Cohaesibacter sp. ES.047: one gene and its partner. The protein of the gene in region 2 interacts with the protein of the main gene of each other region in a pairwise test. Links are inferred from orthologs where the notes say so. Each region holds a gene or a part of one and is shown on either strand. Other genes may lie near its edges.

What was found.
Region 1: the proteins of rplK (region 2) and CPH65_RS23265 interact in binary tests that used the Escherichia coli proteins (3 or more experiments, as listed by UniProt). The link is inferred for Cohaesibacter sp. ES.047 from one-to-one orthologs.

What each region holds. Positions count from the first base shown.
Region 1 is NZ_LT907844.1:5,019,057-5,027,868, reverse strand. What follows is about bases 5,865-8,812. They hold CPH65_RS23265 (50S ribosomal protein L11 methyltransferase), read right to left. Parts: upstream 7,803-8,812; coding sequence 6,927-7,802; downstream 5,865-6,926. Other genes in these bases: CPH65_RS23260 (ATP-dependent helicase), read right to left, coding at 7,876-8,812; CPH65_RS24865 (hypothetical protein), read left to right, coding at 6,151-6,285. Also shown: CPH65_RS23285 (outer membrane protein assembly factor BamD), read left to right, coding at 1-11; DNA repair protein RecN, read left to right, coding at 203-1,882; NAD-dependent DNA ligase LigA, read left to right, coding at 1,885-4,005; CPH65_RS23270 (aminopeptidase P family protein), read right to left, coding at 4,030-5,844. UniProt on the Escherichia coli protein: Methylates ribosomal protein L11.
Region 2 is NZ_LT907844.1:4,698,045-4,706,726, forward strand. Bases 732-3,549 are described here. They hold rplK (50S ribosomal protein L11), read right to left. Parts: upstream 2,446-3,549; coding sequence 2,017-2,445; downstream 732-2,016. Other genes in these bases: rplJ (50S ribosomal protein L10), read right to left, coding at 732-887; rplA (50S ribosomal protein L1), read right to left, coding at 1,318-2,010; nusG (transcription termination/antitermination protein NusG), read right to left, coding at 2,593-3,129; secE (preprotein translocase subunit SecE), read right to left, coding at 3,136-3,333. Outside these bases: rplL (50S ribosomal protein L7/L12), read right to left, coding at 1-311; more of rplJ, read right to left, coding at 369-731; CPH65_RS21660 (methyl-accepting chemotaxis protein), read right to left, coding at 3,913-5,877; tuf (elongation factor Tu), read right to left, coding at 6,215-7,405; CPH65_RS21680 (alpha/beta hydrolase), read left to right, coding at 7,986-8,582. UniProt on the Escherichia coli protein: Forms part of the ribosomal stalk which helps the ribosome interact with GTP-bound translation factors.

The DNA of each region.
Region 1 (8,812 bases), 320 kb from region 2 along the record:
TCTTCAGCTGATCGCCTGACGATCTTGGCATCAGCGCCCGTCTTCTTTGCCTGAGGCGAAATAAGCTGGGGAAATGATCACGCTTTGTTCATGTGTTTCGGGCAGTGCGCGATTGCTTTTGCCAGCGGTTTCAGCTTAGCATGACCCGCGAATCCGAGTAAGTGGAATGGCCGCTTTCGGCCATCCTGTTCATGAGGGACCAATGCTCGCCTCACTCTCTATTCGAGACATCGTATTGATTGACCGGCTGGATCTTGAATTCGCCGAAGGCATGACCGTGTTGACCGGTGAAACGGGCGCCGGCAAGTCTATCCTGCTGGATTCCCTGTCGCTTGCTCTGGGTGGGCGCGGTGATGGTGGTCTTGTCCGGGAAGGGCAGAAGCAGGGACAGGTGGTCGCCATGTTCGATCTCTTGCCTGATCACCCGGTGTTTTCTTTCATGAAAGAGCAGGGCCTTGACGGCGACGGGGAGCTGATCCTTCGGCGCGTCCAGAATGCTGATGGCCGGACCCGCGCCTTCGTCAATGATCAACCGGTCAGCGCAGGCATGATGCGGCAGCTAGGCGAGGGCTTGGTTGAAATTCATGGTCAGCATGATGATCGAGCCCTTGTGGACGCGTCCATCCATCGGGGATTGCTTGACGCCTTTGGCGGTCTTCAGAGCAAAGTGGAGACTGTCTCGACGCGCTACAAGACCTGGCGAAAGGCGCAAAAGGATCTTGCAGATCTGGAACGCAAAATAGAAGACGCCCGCAAGGAAGCTGACTATCTCACGGCCTCCGTTGGAGAGCTTTCGGCCTTTGGTCCGGTTGCGGGAGAAGAAGACGAACTGGCCGCACGCCGCACTGCGATGATGCAATCGGAGAAGATCGCCGGCGATCTCAGCGAAGCTTTTGAGACGCTGGATGGCAACGGGTCTCCCATTCCCACCCTTGCGAGCATGATGCGGCGTCTTGAGCGCAAGACCGAGCAGATGCCCGGTCTGCTGGATGAGACGCTGAGCCACCTGAATATTTCCCTCAATGCTCTTGAGGAAGCGCGCGGTAGCTTGGAAGAGGCGCAGCGGCAGACCGATTTTGACCCCCGAGAACTTGAGCAGACCGAAGAGCGGCTCTTTGCCCTGAGGGCCTTGTCACGCAAGCACAAGCTTCCAGCCGATGAATTGGTCGGGTTGCTTGACAAGATGCGCGGTGAGCTTGATGCGCTTGATCACGGCGAAGAGCGGCTTGTGGCCCTGCGCACTGCTGCGTCAGAAACCCGTGAAGCCTATGACAAGGCAGCCGAAAAGCTGAGCAAGGACCGCGCGACGACCTCCAAGGCGCTGATCAAGGCGGTGATGGCAGAATTGCCCTCGCTCAAGCTGGAAAGTGCGCAGTTTCTTGTCAATCAGTCCAGCGACGCCGAAGCGCGTGCTGCCGAAGGCATTGATCAGATCGAATTCTGGGTACAGACCAACCCGGGCACGCGCCCCGGCCCCATGATGAAAGTGGCCTCGGGGGGCGAGTTGTCCCGCTTTCTGCTCGCGCTCAAGGTGGCCATGGCAGACAAAGGCTCGGCCCCCACGCTGGTGTTTGACGAGATTGATACGGGTGTTGGCGGCGCTGTGGCTGATGCCATTGGGCGGCGTCTTGCGCGGCTTGCCACGAATGTTCAGGTGTTGTCTGTTACCCATGCGCCGCAGGTGGCGTCTCGTGCCGATGCGCACATGCGCATTGCCAAGAACGCGGTCAAGGGCGAGAAACGCGTTGCGACCGGTGTAACGATCATTGATGGCGATCACCGGGAAGAAGAAATTGCCCGCATGCTCGCTGGCGATGTTATTTCGGATGAGGCGCGCGCTGCTGCGCGCCGCCTGATTACCGGTGATAAGGTGAGGGCCTGAGATTGGATCGCGAGAGACTGAGAGAAAAGAAGGTCGACCAGCTTGATGCGACAGAAGCCAAGCAGGAACTGACTTACCTTGCCGAGGAAATTGCCGAGGCGGACAGGCTCTATCATACCGAAGATGCGCCGCTTCTCACTGATGGGCAATATGACGCTCTGCGCAGGCGCAATATGGCGCTGGAGCTTCGGTTCCCCGATCTTCGGCGGGAGGACAGCCCGACCAAACGGGTGGGAGGCGCACCATCTGAGAAATTTGCCAAGATCACCCATGCGGTGCCGATGCTCTCGCTGGACAATGCCTTCAGTGACGAAGACGTGGCAGAGTTTGCCAAACGGGTGCGACGCTTTCTGGGTATCGGGATTGAGGAAGGGTTGGCGATCACGGCGGAGCCTAAGATCGACGGCCTTTCGGCGTCTCTTCGCTATGAAAATGGCGTACTCATCTATGGCGTGACGCGCGGCGACGGATCGGTCGGTGAGGATATCACCGCCAATCTCAAGACCATCGATGCCATCCCGCACAAGCTGAAGGGGCAAGACATCCCCGCGGTTGTCGAAGTGCGCGGCGAGGTCTTCTTCCCGCGCTCCGAGTTTCTGGCGCTCAACAAACGGCAGGAAGAGACCGGCGGCAAGACCTTTGCCAACCCGCGCAATGCTGCAGCCGGGTCCTTGCGTCAGCTCGACGCCGAGATCACCCGATCCCGCAATCTGTCCTTCTTTGCCTATGCCTGGGGCGAGGTGAGCGAGGAGTTGGCTCCGACGCAATATGACGCCGTGCAGCGCATCGCCAGCTGGGGCTTTATTGTCAATGATCAGATGCAGCGTCATGAAACCATCGATGGGCTGCTTGAGCATTACGCCAGCATCGAGGCACAGCGCGCTTTGCTTGATTATGATATCGACGGTGTGGTCTACAAGGTGGACCGTCTCGATTATCAACGGCGGATGGGATTTGTCTCGCGCGCTCCGCGCTGGGCGATTGCGCACAAGTTCCCGGCCGAAAAAGCCAAGACGATCCTCAAGGATATCGAGATTCAGGTCGGCCGCACCGGTGCCCTGACCCCTGTCGCAAAGCTTGAGCCTGTCACAGTCGGTGGGGTGGTGGTTTCGAATGCCACGCTGCACAATGAGGGCGAAATTGAGCGCAAGGACGTGCGGATCGGTGACACGGTCATCGTCCAGCGAGCCGGGGACGTCATACCTCAGGTCGTGGGTGCCGTGATGGAATTGCGGCCCGAAAACACAGAGCCCTTTGTCTTTCCCGAAACGTGCCCCGTGTGTGGGTCCAATGCCGTGCGGGAGAAAAAGGAAAATGGCGAGCTGGATGCCATCCGGCGCTGCACTGGCGGGCTGATCTGTGCCGCGCAGGCAAAGGAACAGCTCAAGCACTTTGTCTCGCGCAATGCCATGGACATTGATGGGCTGGGCGAGAAGCAGGTCTCGGCTTTCTTTGAAGAGGGAATGATCCGCAACGCTGCAGATATTTTCCAACTGAGCAAGATCGATAAAGAAAAGGCGCGCGGGGACCGGCTGCGAGATCGAGACGGATGGGGCGCAACGTCAGCGCGCAACCTGTTCAATGCCATCGATGAGCGCCGCTCGGTTGAGCTCCACCGCTTTGTCTTTGCGCTGGGCATCCGCCATGTGGGCGAGACAACGGCCAAGCTGTTGGGTCGGCATTATGGCAGCTTTCCTGCCTTGCGCGAGGCGATGATCAAGGCAGGCGAGGGGGATAGCGACACTTGGCAGGATTTGCTCGACATCGACGGTATCGGCGCGATTGTTGCGCGATCTGTTGTTGATTTCTTCCGCGAGCAGCATAACGAGGACGTGCTCGACGCGCTACTGGCCGAGGTTACACCTCAAGAAGCGGAAGCTGTGCAGTCCGACAGCTCGGTGTCAGGCAAGACGGTTGTCTTTACTGGCAGTCTTGAGCGCCTGAGCCGAAGCGAAGCCAAGAATCAGGCAGAAAGCCTTGGGGCCAAGGTGTCCGGCTCGGTCTCCAAGAAGACCGACATTCTCGTTGCCGGTCCCGGAGCGGGGTCCAAGCTGAAGAAGGCTGAGGAGCTTGAGATCACAATCATGACCGAGGATGAATGGATCGCCCTCATTGCGGGGTGATCCACTCCTCTTGTTCTGTCCCACTCAATGCAGAGGCTTGGTGGCTTCGGCCAGCCATGCGCGGGTTTCTTCATCGAGATCTGCTGACAATTCGGCAAAAACGCGTTGATGATAATCGTTGAGCCAGTTTTTCTCCTCGGCCGTCAGGAGCTCTGTCGCGATCAGGCGTTGGTCGATCGGGCACAAGGTGAGGGTCTCAAAGGCATGCATCGCCTTTTCCCCACCGTCCGGGATTTTTGGCTCTGACAAGATAAGCAGATTTTCAATGCGAATTCCCCATGCGCCGGATTTGTAATAACCCGGTTCATTGGAGAGGATGTTGCCGGTTTCCAGTTTTGTGCGGCCAGCGGAGGAGATCCGATGCGGGCCTTCATGCACACAGAGGAACGAGCCGACGCCGTGGCCGGTGCCGTGGGCATAATCCAGCCCGGCCTGCCAGAGATGGAAGCGAGCGAGCGTGTCGAGCTGGGCTCCTGTCGTGCCCTCAGGGAACAGGGCCATGGAGAGGCCGATCATGCCCTTGAGCACGCGCGTGAATCGGTCCTTCATTTCATCATTCGGGGTTCCGATGGCCACCGTGCGCGTGATGTCGGTGGTGCCGTCTGGATATTGGGCACCGGAATCGACCAGATAAAGCGAGTTCTGCTCGAAGGTGCGATTGGTCGCCTCGGTCACGCGGTAATGCACGATTGCGCCGTTGGCGCCTGCGCCGGAAATGGTGTCGAAGGAAATATCCTTGAGGCAGCCGGACGCAGCGCGAAAGTCTTCCAGCGCCTTGGCAGCTGAGATCTCGTCAAGGTTGCCGCTTGGGGCCATTGTGTCGATCCAGTGGAAGAACTGGCAAAGCGCAATGCCGTCACGCTGGTGAGCGGTCCTCATGCCGGTGAGTTCTGCTTCGTTCTTTGCCGCTTTGGGCATGAGACACGGATCCGGTGCCTTGATGATGGCGCTCTTTGTCTCTTCGATCATCCTTTTGACCGCATATGGCACCAGATTTTCATCGAGTTGCCACGTTTTTTCGGGTCCGATGTCTTGCTTGATGATCGTCTCCAGATCAGCCTGCGGCTTGACGATCACATTGTCTGGCAGGTGATCTCGCACCGATGCATCCAGTTTGTCGGGATTGGTGAGCAGCCATGCGCGGCCATCGGCTGAGAGGATGGCGAAGGCAAGCGGGAGCGGCGCGCGGGGAACATCGGCACCGCGGATATTGAACAGCCATGCAATGCTGTCGCCTTGGGTGATGAAGGTCGCATCGGCCTCATCCCTGAAGGTTTTGGTGATTGCGGCGAGCTTGTCTTCAGCCGGCTCGCCTGCAAGGGACAGCGGATGCGGTGTGATCGGCTCGTCTGGCCGGTCTGGCTGATCCGTCCAGATGGCATCAATCGGGTTGGCCTCAATTGCGACCAATCGGGCACCGACCTTTTCGCAGGCCTTTTCCAGCCGTTTGACCGCAGCCTCCGTGTGAAGCCATGGGTCGAAGCCAATGATGTCATCTTTGGTGGCATTGTTCTTAATCCAGCCAGCAAGTGTATGCTGGGGAACCGAGACCGGTTCGAGCAGGTCCGTGTCCACCTGATCTGTGACTTGCAGTGTGTAGCGACCATCAATGAAAATGGCGGCCTTCGATTTCAAGATGACAGCGGTTCCTGCAGAGCCGGTAAAACCGGTCAGCCATGCGAGGCGCTCGGCATAGAGAGCGAGATTCTCGCCACCATATTCGTCAGCTCTTGGGACGATGAAACCGGTCAGGCCCTGCTCTTGAAGTTCTTCGCGCAACATCGGAATACGCACGCGGCCCTGATCGGGGCAGGCTTGATCGGAAAAGTCTTGATACATCGAAAATTCCCCTAAAGACAGTGGGTTGGCATTGATATCCAGCGTTTGGGCGGAGGGTTGTACGCCGGAGAGTGACAGGTTTGCCTGGCTGGGGCAAGCGGATGTGGGCGGGCATCGGTACAAGGCTCAGGGACACCGAGCGAGGAAAAACTCCATATAACACTGCTGAAAATGCATCGCTAAAAACCACGATATGCATTTTTGCATGGCTGGCGTGTTCATTCAGCGCTTTTATAACATGGTCGATGAGCCCATATTGAGGCTGTCCAGAGGGACAAGAAAGAAAACCAGAGAAAGGAAATCACAATGAACTTCTTTAACCGCGCATTCGACAAATATATCCAGGCTCGTGAAGCACAGGCTGAACGCTTCGTCAACGAATACATGGCTGACCGTGGTATCGATGGTCTTGACGGCCTGAACATCGACTCTCGCGACTAAGTTCGCGAGGGTTCCTCCGGAGCTTTGAAGACGCCCCCGATAATATGGCGCTCAAGGATCGAACCGGAGGACCGAAGACGGGAGGAACACCGTTTTCAAACTTTGTTCCAAAGAACAAGCGGGCCATGGCCCGCTTTTTTCTTGTCCAAATTCCAAAATCTCCGCACTGCATGAGCTATCAGGTTTTTGCTTGGCTGGATTGAGCAGCTGGCAATTGTGCCCAGATGCGTGCTGCATCATAGTCCCGCCAAACATCGGGTCACCGAGCAGACCCGTGATGAGAAGGATTCCCCATACAATGTTCATGTTCAGCCGTGCCTTTGAGCGCATGATACAGTCGCGCGAGCAAGAAGCACGCCGTCTGGTTTTGAGCCATCATTTCTACCCGATGGACCAAGATCTCATGTGCTCAGGTGATTCACACAATCAGACGACACGCTCCAAAGTCCTTTAACGTCCCGTTTCCCCGGACGGTTGACGAAGAAGCAAGGGTTGATCCCAGGATCATGCCCGTAGAGCCAACGAAAAAAGAGAAAGCAGGCATTCCTGCTTTCTCTTTTTTTGTCTGTGTTCTTCATTCTGCATCGAGAAGACACGCGGTTGGCTTGATTTAGCGCGCATTGAAGCGCTGGTTGTCGAGCCTAGCGTTTGAAGACCAGCACCAGCCATCCGTCCTGCGTAACCGTGCGCACAAGCCTCAAGCCTTGCGTGCGATAGGCCGCGATGATCCGCGCCCGTTGGTGAGGCAGAAGGCCGGAAAGAATGACCCGGCCTCCCCGCGCCGTGTGATGCGCAATGTCCGGTGCCATTTTGCACAGCGGTCCGGCCAGAATATTGGCGACGATCAGGTCAAAAGGCCCTTTTTCGCCAAACACTGGATGGCTGAAGCCAGCGGCAACAGCGGTCTTGACAAGCTGATGGACCTCGTTGATGCGCGTGTTCACGTTTGCTGTTTCGATGGAAATCGGATCGATATCGGTTGCCAGAATTTCCTGCTTGAGCAGTTTGGCCAGCGCAATGGCGAGAACAGCAGATCCGGTGCCAAGGTCGAGAATGCGCAAGGGATGAAAACCGCGCAGCTCTTCTGACAGCACCTTGAGGCACCCTGCTGTGGTTCCGTGGTGGCCGGTGCCAAAGGCTTGCCCTGCGTTGATCTGCACGGCGATGCGGCCGTCGGTGTTGAGCTTTCCTTTGTCATGCGATCCATGCACGACGAAACGACCTGCCTCGACGGGAACAAGTCCCTCAAGGGATTTGGTCACCCAGTCGATGTCCCCCAGTTCCTCGATCTTGAGGGGCAGCGCCATGGACAGGGATGAAAGCTCGGCCAAAGCAATCTTGTAGGTATCGCTTACCCCTTCTTCGGCCGGATAGAGCGACAGGGCCCAGAGACCGCGCTCCTCATCGATTTCGAAATTGGAGATGGCAAAGCCGTCTTCCTCGAATACGGCTTCCAGATGTTTGGCGGCGGCCTGAATTTCGTCGGCATTGCCTTCGGCATAGAGATATTGGGGCATAGATCAGCTCTCACTTGGCGTTATCCGCCTGTCGATAGCCTGTCCGGGCAACAAAGACAAGGTGTGACGGGGCTCAGTGCTTCTCGACAAAGGAATCCAGCACGCGCTTCACGCCGGTCTGGAACTGGATGGTCAGCTTGTTGCCCTCAACCGATTTCACTTCGCCATAGCCAAATTTAAGATGGAACACACGCTCGCCCACCTTGTAGCGGGCCGGGCCCTCGGACACGCTCTTGGCGACCAGTTCGCCCTCGATAACCGAAGACCCACGGCCCGGTTGGCGCGGGTTTTTCTCACGGCTGCGGTTGGCCTTGTTGGCCTGCATCCGTTTCCAACCCGGCGTCTCGTAGGAGCCTTCGAAGGGGTCGGAGGAACCAAACCGGCTTTTGCCATAGATCGAGCCGCCAACACCGGAGGCACCATAGCCGCCATAGGTGGATTGGCTCTCTTCGACATCCACATGCTTGATCGGCAATTCATCGAGAAAGCGCGAGGGGATGGAATTCTGCCACAGACCATGGATGCGCCTGTTGGAGGCGACATAGATCTTGGCCCGTTTCTTGGCGCGGGTGATGCCGACATAGGCCAGACGGCGTTCTTCTTCGAGGCCGCGTGTGCCGGATTCGTCCAAAGCGCGCTGATGGGGGAACAAGCCTTCTTCCCAGCCGGGCAGGAAGACGGTGTTGAATTCCAGCCCCTTGGCGGAATGGAGCGTCATGATCGAAACCGCATCGTTGCTTTCGCCTGCATCGCGATCCATGACGAGGGCAATATGCTCAAGGAAGCTGGGCAGGGAATCGAATTCCTCCATGGAACGAATGAGTTCCTTGAGGTTTTCGAGGCGTCCCGGTGCGTCGGGGGATTTGTCCTTTTGCCACATCTCTGTGTAGCCGGACTCGTCAAGAATGATCTCCGCCAGCTCGGTGTGTTTCATCGTCGGCAACTGGGTGCGCCAGTGGTTGAACTGGCCGAGCAGGGACTTCAGAGAATTGCGTGGGCGGGGTTTGAGA
Region 2 (8,682 bases):
GCTTTGTCGCAAGCTTCTTTAACCGGCTTCGGTGCGCCTTCGACCAGTTCTTTGGCTTCTTTCAGGCCAAGACCGGTGATGGCACGGACTTCTTTGATGACGTTGATTTTCTTGTCGCCAGCGGCGGTCAGAACAACGTCAAATTCGGTTTTTTCTTCAGCAGCTTCGGCAGCAGGGCCAGCAGCAGCAGCCATCGCGACAGGAGCAGCAGCAGAAACGCCCCATTTGTCTTCGAGCATGGTGGACAGCTCAGCTGCTTCCATAACGGTCAGGGTAGAAAGTTCTTCTACGAGCTTTTCAAGATCAGCCATCGTATTGTTTCCTATTGGTACGAACCTAATAATCTGTTTGTTTGATCGAGAACGGCCTTATGCCGCTTCGTCCTTCTTGGCATATGCCCCGAATACGCGTGCGAGCTGTCCGCCCGGTGCCTGCAGGACCTGAGCGATCTTGGTCGCGGGTGCCTGAAGCACACCAACGATCTTGCCACGCAGTTCATCAAGCGACGGCATGGTTGCGAGTGCATTCACGCCTGCGGTATCGAGTACGGTGGTGCCCATAACGCCGCCCAGGATGACAAGCTTGTCATTTTTCTTGGCGAATTCAGCGGCCACCTTCGGTGCAGAAACCGGATCGCCAGACGTGGCGATCAGTGTCTGGCCTGCGAACAGGTCAGAAATTGGTTCAGCATCCGTGCCTTGAAGAGCGAGCTTGACAAGACGGTTCTTGGCAACCTGCACCGATGCACCGGCATCACGCATTTTACTGCGAAGGTCGGTCATATCTGCAACGGTGAGGCCAGCATAGTGAGCTACAACCACAACTTCCGCGCTTTTCAGCGTTTCATGAAGGGCCGAAACAGCTTCTTGCTTTTCCGCTCTATCCAATGCCTTCTCTCCAGTTACCGGCCCCTGCCCCAAACAGGCAAAAACCGGAGGTTACACTTGACCAGTTCACCCTAACGAAATCGACAAGGAGTCCTGGCACGAAGGGACCTGTCCTCCTTGCCGCCCCGATGGATCAGGAACACGGCAAGCATAGGTTCGACCAACAGACAAAATCCTTTGTCTCATTAGTCCACCCCATCTGTGCTGGATATTTAAGTCTCTCACTTTTCAGCAAAGCGATTGACACCCGCAGTCTTGGACAGGCAGTCTGACTGTGTGTTTGGAGACATCCCGAAAGACGTCGCCGCGCACATGATCTTGCGATCTTGCAAATCACAGGAGGTAAGTCGAATAACTTTTCCGCGATAAACAATAGTCAGACATCCCCCCGACAAGAATCGGGAGGAATCAGTATTGACTTCTAATCGGTTTATTCGACAGAAGCAAGATCTACACGTACACCTGGCCCCATGGTGGAGGACAGGGACATTTTCTGCATGTAGGTGCCCTTGGCGCCGGTCGGCTTAGCCTTGGAAACCGCAGAAACAAACGCTTTTACGTTGTCAACGAGCGCGGATTCTTCAAAGCTGACCTTGCCAACACCGCCATGAACGATACCGGCTTTTTCAACACGAAATTCGACAGAGCCGCCTTTCGAGTCCTTGACAGCCTGCGCAACGTCAGGGGTTACGGTGCCAACTTTCGGGTTCGGCATCATGCCGCGCGGGCCGAGAACCTTGCCGAGTCGACCTACCAGAGGCATCATGTCAGGGGATGCAATGCAACGATCGAAATCGATTTTGCCACCCTGAACGATTTCCACCAGATCTTCTGCACCAACGATGTCTGCACCAGCAGCCTTGGCTTCCTCTGCTTTATCGCCACGAGCGAAAACAGCGACACGAACGGTTTTACCGGTGCCGGCAGGAAGCTGACAAACGCCACGGACCATCTGGTCGGCATGACGCGGATCAACACCAAGGTTGAGAGCAATCTCGACGGTTTCGTCGAATTTGGCGAGTGCGCCGGATTTGACGAGCTTGACTGCTTCCTCGAGGGAATATGTTGCAGTAGCGTCGACTTTTTCGCGAGCAGCGCGAACGCGTTTACCTTCTTTAGCCATGTGACGTTACCCCACCACCTCGAAACCCATCGCGCGGGCGGAACCTTCAATCTGCAACATCGCAGCTTCGATGTCGTTGGCGTTCAGGTCTTTCATTTTCGCTTCCGCGATTTCCTTGACCTGTGCTTTGGTAACCTTGCCACCAACATCACGACCAGGAGCAGAAGACCCTTTCTGCACGTTTGCAGCCTTTTTCAGGAAGTAAGACGCAGGCGGTGTCTTCATCTCGAAAGTGAAAGACTTGTCCTGGTAAATGGTAATAATCACCGGAATCGGCTGATTCTTTTCCATTTCCTGTGTCTTGGCGTTAAACGCCTTACAGAATTCCATGATATTCAGGCCGCGCTGACCGAGAGCGGGACCAATCGGCGGAGACGGGTTAGCCGCCCCTGCCGGTACCTGAAGTTTCAGGTACCCTTGAATCTTCTTTGCCATGTTCTTTCCCTAACGCTCCCGATTTGGAGCAGTAGTTTAAAACGAGAAAGTCGCGCGGTCGGACAGCCCATTTGGCAAATGAACCAATCTCCCGCACGAAACGAAGGACGCCGGCTCAAAAAGAACACGGCACCCGGTTAGTCACAATCAGAGCTTGTCGACCTGATTATATTCGAGCTCGACTGGCGTCGCGCGACCAAAGATCGACACAGTCACCTTCAGACGTGCACGTTCTTCGTCCACCTCTTCCACGAGCCCGTTAAAGGAAGCAAACGGGCCATCGGAAACCCGAACCTGTTCACCCACTTCAAAGGTAATGGTCGGCATCGGCTTGTCGACACCGTCCTCAACTTGCGACAACAGGCGCTCGGCTTCCGCATTCGAGATGGGAATGGGCTTGTTATCGGACCCCAGAAAGCCAGTAACTTTCGGGGTATTCTTGATCAGATGATAGGCATCGTCCGTCATGGCCATCTTCACCAGCACGTAGCCGGGGAAGAATTTGCGCTCGGATTCCACCTTACGTCCGCGCCGAACCTCGACAAACTTCTCGGTTGGCACAAGAACCTCATCAAAAAGCTCACCAAGTCCATTCCGCTCAGCCTGCTGGCGAATGTCTTCAGCAACCTTCTTTTCAAAATTCGAATATGCGTGAACGATGTACCATCGCTTTGGTTTTGTCATGATGCCTTACCCTCCCAATCCGAGAATAAAGCTGACGCCGAAGCTCAACACCTGATCAGCCAGCAGAAAGAAGACAGAGGCAAGTGCCACCATCACAAACACCATCACTGTGGTGATCGCCGTTTCCTTCTGCGTCGGCCAAGTAACCTTGGACGCTTCGGAACGCACTTGCTGCAAGAATGTAAAAGGGTTGGTTTTAGCCATTTAGTTAGCCGCTCACATATAATAACGCGCGAAACAAGTTTCGCGCGTTCATAGGATTGACACCATATATAATACCTTGACCCGTAAGATCAAGCACGAAATGGCAGGGGCGGAGGGACTCGAACCCCCGACCCTCGGTTTTGGAGACCGATGCTCTACCAGCTGAGCTACACCCCTATCTCGTGACAGTCAGTGACAATCAGGATGGTGACTACCTATTGGCTTTCGATCTCAACCGCAAGGGAAAAGACAGCAATATGACAAAAAATCAACAGGTGGAAAAGAATAAGCCTGTTTCCTCATGTCATAGCATCAGGTCATCCATCTGCCACGCAAAGAGAAGGGCCCGGTTTGCAGACCAATCAACAATCGGTGGAATCATCTGACTGCGATAATGTCTGTTCCGATATTTGCAGCATCCGTTGAAAAGCAGGAAATTCACCTGACCGGAAACATCAATTGTTCAACAGGGCGGATTGCTGACGTTCGCAGGAAGTTCACGAACGGCAGCATGTGCTGCATGTATAGAGAGGGATCATGGCTTTCAATTTGAAATCCCATAAAGACAAACCAATACCCCTAGATCCGCTCAAGTCCGATCTTTTGGTCTCTGGCCCAAATCTTCCTGTAGTTGGCCCAGCCCAAGTCTGGCATATCCAGTTGGATGGGATCGGAAACCGCGCGCCCGATATCCGACATGCAGGCACCCTTGCTGGAGATGTTGGACAGTTTGGTCACAAACTCACCCATTTCATCGCGGCCCTTCACCTGCACATCAGTGTCGATTCTGGCTTCCGAGCGTTGCTCGGTTGCGTCAAGCGAAGCTTGAATAATGGCAGGGATCTCTTCACGCAAGCTCCGCGCCGTCATGGACATGCTGTTTGTCTTCTCGCTCATTGCACCAGAGAAAGCCAGAGTCCTTTGGGCAATCTGGGCCACCTCTGACATGCCCGTTGACATCATCCCGACCGAGCGGCCGGATTCACTGACAATACGGCCGAAATTTTCGGTGGTCGCGCGTTGCTCTTCCGTAGCCGAGGCAACGGTGGCGGCCATCTCGCTCAGTCCGCGCGTACTCTGGATCAGTTGATCCATGGAGGAGACGGCAGCATTCGTCTTCTGCTGAATGGTTACGACCTGTTCAGAAATCTGCTTGGTCGAATTGTTGGTTTGCTCGGCCAGATCCTTGACTTCCGCAGCAACAACGGCAAAGCCGCGCCCCGCCTCCCCGGCTCTTGCCGCCTCGATCGTCGCATTCAGTGCCAGAAGGTTGGTTTTTTCTGCGATGTCGCTGATGACAGATACAAACTGACCAATGCTGTCGGCGGCCGTTGCCAGCTCGGCAATCGTGCCTTGCGAGGAGGAAGACAAGGAAACGGCCTCCACGGTCAGCTTGTTGGACATATCCGTTTTCTCGGCCACCTCACTGATCGCGGTGAGCAGTTCCTCCGAAAGTTCGACGGCTTCCTGAGACTGCGCATGGGTTTCCTGAGCTTGAGCCAATATTTGCGAAACACTTTTATTGGCCTGCTCCAGAGAATCGCGCATCTCCATCGACTGGCTCCTCACTTCGCCCGCGCTTTCGGCAATCACATCAATGCCTTCCTCGGTCTTGTCTTTAACCTCACTCGCCATGATCGAAAGTATTTTCCGCCGCTCAGAAATACTCTTGCGATCGGCTTCTTCTCGCTCCTCTTCCAGCTGGCGCATATGAATAAGCTTCTTCTTGAAGCGATCAAATGCCCGCGCCAGATCTGCGATCTCGTCATTGCCCTTGACCGAAACGCTGGCGGATAGATCATTCTCCGACAGCTTTTCCAGCCCGGCGACAACTTGGCGCAAGGGTAACGTGACGGTCTTTCGCGTGAGAAAACTAGAGACAGCAACACCGAGTAGCGTCGAAACAATGGCGATAATGATGAGAACATACTCCGTTGTCTTCTCATGCTCTTCTGCCGTGCGTGTTGCCTTGAGGGTGAACCCCTCAATCTGTCGCAGAAGCTCTACCAGTTCCCGATTGAGCTTCTTTTCCTCTTGCTCAATTGTCTGAAGCATTGCGAGGGCTTTGTCGGTGTCGTTGGCATCCGAATAGGCAATGATCTGCGCTGCATGTTTATCGTAGGTACGATGCTCGGCTTCAATCTGCTTGAGTGCCGTTACGACATGCTGAATTTGAGAGCGCGTTTTTTCATCAAAAGTATGCTCGAGCGCTTTTTCGGCAATACGCTCCCCTTGCTGGATTTCCTGCTCGACGAGAGCTGCGTAGTCAGTGAATCTGGTTTCGGCAGCCGACTTCTGGGCCGGAATATCCCCTTCAACCAATCCGTTGAGACGCAGGATCCGCTCAAACATCACGGATTGTTCCAGCTGATGCGTCGTAATCCGACTCAAGACCTCGGTCAACGGAATGTCAGATTCGGCAATTGTCTCGATTTCCTGACCGATCTTGCCCAGCTGCATTACGCTGAACACGGACTGAGCGACGATCACGAGACTCAAGACCATAACGATCGTGATGACCTTTGCGGATACTGAATAGCGCATCTTTTCCTCACGCAATGTTATACTTAGTAAAAAGTAATCGAACTATTGCATGGGATTGTTAATAAACTTCTACTACTTATGCGGGTGTTTTTACTCAACACTACACAATTCCACCCCACTTTACTCGCCCCGAAGAACCGAGAAGCTCAAGCAACGCTTTGTCAATTCAAGCCGATCCTAGCTTTGCTATGGGTTAGAAAGGCAGATCCTCTGAACAGAGTTCCCCTCGCTAGACGAGAATGAGAAAGCTGCTTTGCAACAGCACAACATCCCCACAACAAAAAGCCCCGGCCAGAGGTCTGACCGGGGCTTCGCAATATTCTTTTGATCGAGTGGATTACTCGACGATAGCGCCAACGATACCGGCGCCGACGGTACGGCCACCTTCGCGAATAGCGAAGCGCAGCTTTTCTTCCATGGCGATCGGTACGATCAGCTCGACATTCATGTTCACGTTATCGCCAGGCATAACCATTTCCACGCCCTCATCAAGGGTCACAACACCGGTCACGTCGGTGGTGCGGAAATAGAACTGCGGACGATAGTTGGTGAAGAACGGGGTATGACGACCACCTTCTTCTTTCGTCAGGATGTAGGCTTCTGCCTTGAACTTGGTATGCGGGTTAACTGAACCCGGCTTACAAAGAACCTGACCGCGCTCAACGTCCTCACGCTTGGTACCACGCAGAAGAACACCGACGTTGTCGCCTGCTTCACCGCTGTCCAGCAGCTTGCGGAACATTTCAACACCGGTACAGGTGGTTTTCTGAGTGTCTTTGATGCCGACGATTTCAATCTCGTCACCAACATGCACCTTGCCGCGTTCAACACGACCGGTAACAACCGTACCACGACCAGAGATCGAGAAAACGTCTTCGATCGGCAGCAGGAACGGAAGGTCGACAGGACGTTCCGGGGTCGGGATGTAGTCATCAACCGCAGCCATCAGCTCAGTGATGGAGTTACGGCCGATTTCCGGATCACGGTTTTCAACGGCAGCAAGAGCAGAGCCTTTAACGATGGGGATATCATCGCCAGGGAATTCGTAGCTGTCCAGAAGTTCGCGAACTTCCATTTCAACAAGCTCGAGAAGCTCTTCATCGTCAACCTGGTCAACTTTGTTCAGGTAAACAACAAGCGCAGGAACGCCAACCTGACGGGCAAGCAGGATGTGCTCACGGGTCTGGGGCATCGGGCCATCAGCTGCAGAGCAGACCAGGATAGCGCCGTCCATCTGAGCCGCACCAGTGATCATGTTTTTCACATAGTCAGCGTGGCCCGGGCAGTCGACGTGAGCGTAGTGACGGTTTTCCGTCTCATACTCAACGTGAGCCGTAGAGATCGTGATGCCGCGTGCTTTTTCTTCAGGCGCACCATCAATCTCGTCATAGGCTTTCGCCGTCGCGCCACCAGTTTCCGCAAGGGTCATGGTGATCGCTGCTGTCAGGGTAGTTTTACCATGGTCAACGTGACCAATCGTGCCGATGTTCACATGCGGCTTGTTACGTTCAAACTTTTCCTTAGCCATGGAAACAGCTCTCGTCGTCGGGCCAAACGTCGTTGGCATACTTCTGCGCTAAAAGGCCGCACCTCTTGTGAAAGAAGCCGCAAACCCGGTTCTATACAAAAAGACCGACACGAAAGGACTTTCGGACCAACGAATACGACAAAGGTGTAACAGAAACAATGATGGAGCGGGTGAAGGGAATCGAACCCTCGTCATCAGCTTGGAAGGCTGTTGCTCTACCATTGAGCTACACCCGCGCGAGACGTAAGCGAAGATGGTGGAGGAGGCTGGATTCGAACCAGCGTACGCATAGCGAACGGATTTACAGTCCGTCTCCTTTAACCACTCGGACACTCCTCCAAGCTTCGCGTCCTGTCCCTGCGAACAGGATGGTCTCGAAAAGCCCGCCAAGTCGCGGTCAGTTCGTGAGCGGCTTTATGCAAAACCGCATGGGTGAAGTCAACAGGGATTTTGCAAATTTGTGAGTATCGCAAAATTCCCGTATTGGTCTGGGGATATTTGCAGTCAAATAGGAGCGTTATCAATCGCTAAGCCTGTGATGCCCATGTCATCTGCCGACTCGTTCTACCATAACACCAATATGCGCAGCGCGAACGGCCATCCGCTGATCTTCCTGCATGGCTCTGGACGCTCGGAAACCGATGGCGCTGATTTCCTTGCGCGCCTGTCTCTGCGCGTTGCGGGGATCTTCATTCGAGGCCATCACAGCCAGAGACGAGGCTACTCCTTTATCAGACGAAATGAGGATTTCTCGCTCGATTATGACGAAATCGCCCGTGATGCGGGTGACCTGGCGGATTTCATCAGGGATCTGAAACACCGGAACCCCGACTGGGCAAAGCCCCCTGTACTGATTGGCTATTCGAGCGGCGCGATCATGGCGGCAGCGATTCTCTGGCAGCGACCGTCCCTCATTGCCGGAGCAGCCTTGCTCAGACCCCAATCCCCAAGCATGGTGCGTCCGGAGCCGCTCAACGGCTTGCCTGTGCTTATCCTATCCGGTCTCTGGGATGAAAGACGCGACGCCGATGCCTCCGCCCATCTGGAAGTGCAACTCGAACAGGCGCGCGCAAAGGTCACACACATCACCTTGCGCACTGGCCATGGCGAGGCTGAAGACGGATCGGACTACACCGCAACGAAAAACTGGCTGAAAGAGACATTTTCAATCAGTTGAGCGTCAGGGCCACCCACTCCCGCCCAACGACAAGACAGACCTCATCTGGCTAATCAGACTCGATATGCGCCTTTTCGTCTCCTTTTACTTGCTCTCATCC